Regions from separate parts of the Proteus terrae subsp. cibarius genome, predicted to be linked through region 1. Evidence: predicted binding sites of a transcription regulator. Region 1 holds the regulator's gene; the other holds the start of a gene.

Evidence for each region. The regulator ArgR, encoded in region 1, controls arginine synthesis, uptake and breakdown. The targets are predictions, from matches to a motif close to ANTGAATAAAAATACANT.
Region 2: argC (N-acetyl-gamma-glutamyl-phosphate reductase) is a predicted target of ArgR. The motif match lies at 1,239-1,256, and genes of this name have one in related genera.

Annotation. Positions count from the first base shown of each region.
Region 1 covers NZ_CP047349.1:266,807-269,221, reverse strand. The annotation lists gene mdh (malate dehydrogenase) at 1-780, opposite strand, end outside; gene argR (transcriptional regulator ArgR) at 1,228-1,698, shown strand; gene mpl (UDP-N-acetylmuramate:L-alanyl-gamma-D-glutamyl-meso-diaminopimelate ligase) at 1,756-2,415, opposite strand, start outside.
Region 2 covers NZ_CP047349.1:107,865-110,279, forward strand. The annotation lists gene argE (acetylornithine deacetylase) at 29-1,192, opposite strand; gene argC (N-acetyl-gamma-glutamyl-phosphate reductase) at 1,293-2,297, shown strand; gene argB (acetylglutamate kinase) at 2,318-2,415, shown strand, end outside.

The sequences.
Region 1 (2,415 bases):
ATATTCTCCGTCGCCTTCTGTATAGGTGCATTCAATAACATTTTTCTCGCCATTTAGAGCGCGAATTAATGAAAGACCAAAACGAGCGGCTGCTTGACCCATAGATAATGTCGCTGATCCACCACCTGCTTTTGCTTCAACAACCTCAGTACCTGCATTTTGAATGCGTTTAGTCAGTGCAGCAACTTCGTCATCAGTAAATGAAACGCCGTCAACTTGAGATAATAGAGGGAGAATAGTCACACCAGAGTGTCCACCAATCACTGGAACGTTGGTTTTTTGTGGATCTTTACCTTTTAGCTCTGCAACAAAGGTATTGGCGCGAATAATGTCGAGTGTGGTAATACCGAAAAGACGTTTTTTATCGTAAACGCCTGCTTTCTTAAGCACTTCTGCTGCGATAGCAACGGTTGTATTCACTGGGTTAGTAATGATACCGATAAGTGCTTTCGGGCAATTTTGTGCAACCTTTTCAATTAAATTACGCACGATACCTGCGTTAACATTGAAAAGATCTGAACGATCCATGCCTGGTTTACGAGCAACGCCCGCAGAAATTAGAACAACATCAGCGCCTTTTAGCGCAGGAGAAGGATCTTCACCCGCAAAACCTTTTACAATAACTTGAGTCGGGATATGGCTTAAGTCAGCTGCGACACCCGGTGTGACGGGAGCGATATCATATAAAGAGAGTTCACTACCAGCTGGAAGCTGATTTTTAAGAAGAAGTGCCAGTGCCTGACCAATACCACCTGCTGCACCGAGAACTGCTACTTTCATTCTGATACTCCTTAGTTTACGAGATAGTGGAACGCCTTCGAGATACTCACTATTACGCAATTCACCTTTAAAAAAACAATTATTTAACAGCAATATTGCATAATAAGGCATTTTCAGTGAAAAATAATACTTTGGTTATTCTAAACAAATTGCTTATCTGTTAATGAGATAGTGGACACCCTTTTGATAAATAATTTCAATAAATATAGCAAAGTGTTAAGTACACCATCATCCTTGTGATAATCATTTAAGCTTATCATTTATTTAACAAATATTTTACTTTCTTTAAATTATCACATTCACGCGCTGTAAATAAATTTTTTTTGCAGTACATTCTACTTTACAATTTTGAGGTGGCTATCACTCGCCTTTCTTCGTCTTATGTTGCATAAAAATTCACTTCTCTGCATAATACACAGGTTATTGATAACTCACTAAAGGTGAACTATGCGCGTTCCTTCTAAGCAAGAAGACTTGGTTAAAGCGTTTAAAGCCCTGCTGAAAGAAGAAAAATTCAGTTCACAAGGCGAGATTGTGACTGCATTACAAGAGGCTGGATTTGATAATATTAATCAGTCCAAAATCTCTCGTATGCTAACAAAATTTGGTGCAGTAAGAACCCGTAACGCCAAAATGGAAATGGTCTATTGCCTTCCTACTGAGCTTGGCGTACCAACAGCAAGCAGCCCATTAAAAAATCTGGTACTCGATATCGATCATAACCATTCTGTTGTGGTGATAAGAACGAGTCCAGGTGCGGCACAACTTATTGCACGTTTATTAGACTCATTAGGCAAAGCAGAAGGTATCCTTGGCAGTATTGCGGGTGATGACACTATTTTTTCAACACCAGCACCAGGATTTTCTACAGAAGAATTACGAGACGCTATTCTGAATCTTTTTGATCAAGAATTATAATTAGCCTTTCTGCAACTTCAAAAAATAAGCCACTGAATTTCAGTGGCTTATTTATTTTTAATACTGACTATCAGAATCTTTAGGCTGTGCTAATTTTGCGAGCAGTTTCTCATGAATACCCCCAAAACCACCATTGCTCATAATCAAAATATGATCGCCCGCTTGAGCTTCTTTCGCAATCATATCGACTAATGTATCCAGATCTGTACTCCAGCGTGCCGGTTGCACACAATGCTCTGCAATATCACTTACTAGCCATTGAATATTAGGTGGCTGGAATAAAAAAACTTCATCAGCGCGACCTAATGCAGGTGCGATATCATCCTTGCTAATCCCCATTTTCATGGTATTTGAACGAGGCTCTAGGACTGCAATAATACGAGCCGTTCCACCGACTTTACTGCGTAACGCTTCAAGCGTTGCCAAAATCGCTGTGGGATGATGAGCAAAGTCATCATAAACACGGACTTGATTAACTTCACCACGTAACTCTAAGCGACGACGCGCATTAATAAACTTATCTAATGCTTCACAAGCATCCGCAGGTAAAACACCAACGTGGTGCGCTGCAACAATCGCCATTAAGCCATTTTGCATGTTGTGTTCACCAGAAAGTCCCCAACACACCTCTCCGACTCGCTCACCTTTGTGGAACACCTCAAAATGGCTACTGTCATTACTGAGTTTTTTAGCTTGCCAATCTCCAGTTTCACCAGT
Region 2 (2,415 bases), 160 kb from region 1:
ATCAACATAAGCTGATAGGGTTTTTTCATTATTGAGTTTTCTCTGTTAAACAGAAGTTTTCAATTAATTGCCCCATTAATTCACGCGTTGGCTCAATAAATGCCATATCAATAAATTCATCAGGCTGATGTGCTTGTTCAATAGAACCTGGGCCTAAAACTAAGGTAGGGCAGAGATCTTGAATAAACGGCGCTTCAGTACAGTAATTCACTGTTTGCGCTTTCTCACCTAATAGTTTTTCGATCACCGCGACCATTTTGTGATCGGTTGGGCATTCATAACCCGGAATAGGATCGTGTAATGCCTCAACACTTAAACGACCCGGCCAACGTGCTTTGACTGGGGCTAATGTTTCGTGAAGTAAATCATCCAAATCTTGCAACGTTAATCCCGGCAATGGGCGAATATCCATATGCAATTCACAACAAGCACAAATTCTATTTGCTGCATCACCACCATTAATATAGCCAAAGTTCATCGTAGGATAAGGGATAACAAATGCAGGGTTGTTATAGCGAGTTTTTAACGTATCGCGCAGTGTACTAAGGTGAGTAATAGATTCATGCATCAACTCTATCGCATTTACGCCTTTTTCTGGATCACTAGAGTGTCCTGATTGTCCAGTAATACGTATCGCATTTGATAAATGCCCTTTATGTGCACGGATAGGTTTTAGCGATGTGGGTTCGCCAATAATGGCAAAATCAGGACGGATTGCCGTATTAGCAGCAAAATAACGTGCCCCTGCCATAGAGGTTTCTTCATCAGCAGTGGCGAGAATATAAAGAGGGTGAGTTAACGTCTTAGTGTCTACATCTCGCAATGCATCGAGAATAAAGGCAAAAAATCCCTTCATATCAGCAGTGCCTAAGCCATATAACTTATTTTCTTTTTCTGTCAGTGTAAAAGGATCTTGCGTCCAACGACCGTCATCAAACGGTACTGTGTCAGTGTGGCCACAGAGCAATAATCCACCTTTTCCCGTTCCTAATGTTGCTAGAAGGTTAAATTTGCCTCGTGTTTCAGGTACAGGTTGAATTTCAATTGAAAAACCTAATGTTTCCAACCAATTAGCAAGTAAGTTAATCAGTGCTTCATTACTTTGATCGTTTTTAGCGTCTGTAGCACTGATAGAGGGTGTTGCAATTAATTGACGATAAATCTCAATAAATGTAGGTAATTTAATATTCACTGTTGACAGCCTTTCTTCATAATAGTATCAATATTCATGCACTTTTTTTGAATAAAAATACATTAATCGGTTTGTGTTCATAGTACAAGGTAAGAATGACATGTTAAATACTCTGATTGTAGGAGCAAGTGGTTACACTGGCGCTGAATTAGCCGCCTATCTTCAGCAGCATCCTCATGTGAATTTGAGCAGACTGATGGTATCAGCTCAAAGTGCAGATGCAGGAAAGTGCTTTTCTGAACTTCATCCACAATATCGTGGTTTAGTGGATCTGCCACTTGAGCCGATGGTTGATGTTGCTAAAGCTGCTGAAAACATTGATATCGTTTTTCTCGCAACTGCTCATGAAGTCAGCCATGACATTGCCCCAGTCTTTTTAGAGCAAGGTTGTGTGGTATTTGATTTGTCCGGCGCCTATCGAGTACAAAACAAGCATTTTTATCAACAATACTATGGATTCGAGCATAAGAATACTGATTGGTTATCACAGGCCGTTTATGGATTAGCTGAATGGAATGCCGACATTATTAGTCAGGCGCAATTAATTGCTGTGCCGGGTTGTTATCCAACCGTCTCTCAGCTGTCACTAAAACCTTTAGTGGAAGCGGGACTTTTAGATACAGCACAGTGGCCTGTTATTAATGCGACTAGTGGTGTGAGTGGTGCAGGTAGAAAAGCGTCCTTAACCAGCAGTTTTTGTGAAGTGAGTTTGCAACCTTACGGCGTGTTTACTCATCGTCATCAACCTGAAATTGCAACACATCTGGGTATTGATGTGATTTTTACACCTCATTTAGGCAATTTTGCGAGAGGGATCTTAGCCACTATCACCTGTAAGTTAAAAGCAGGCGTGACACAAGAGGATGTAAGACAAGTCTTTGAAGATGCTTATCAAGATAAACCATTAGTACGTGTTTATGAAAAAGGATTGCCTGCATTAAAAGCCGTTGTAGGAACTGCATTTTGTGATATCGGATTTGCTCAGCAAGGTGAACATCTGATTGTGGTAGGTGTTGAAGATAACTTGCTGAAAGGAGCTGCTGCACAAGCAGTGCAATGTATGAACATTCGGTTTGGTTTCGCTGAAACCGAATCACTTATTTAAATAATGAGTAGGGAAGTTTCATGGAACCATTAATTATCAAACTGGGTGGTGTACTCCTTGATAATGAAGAAGCGTTAACGCGGTTTTTCACTGCATTACAACAATATCGCTCAACACA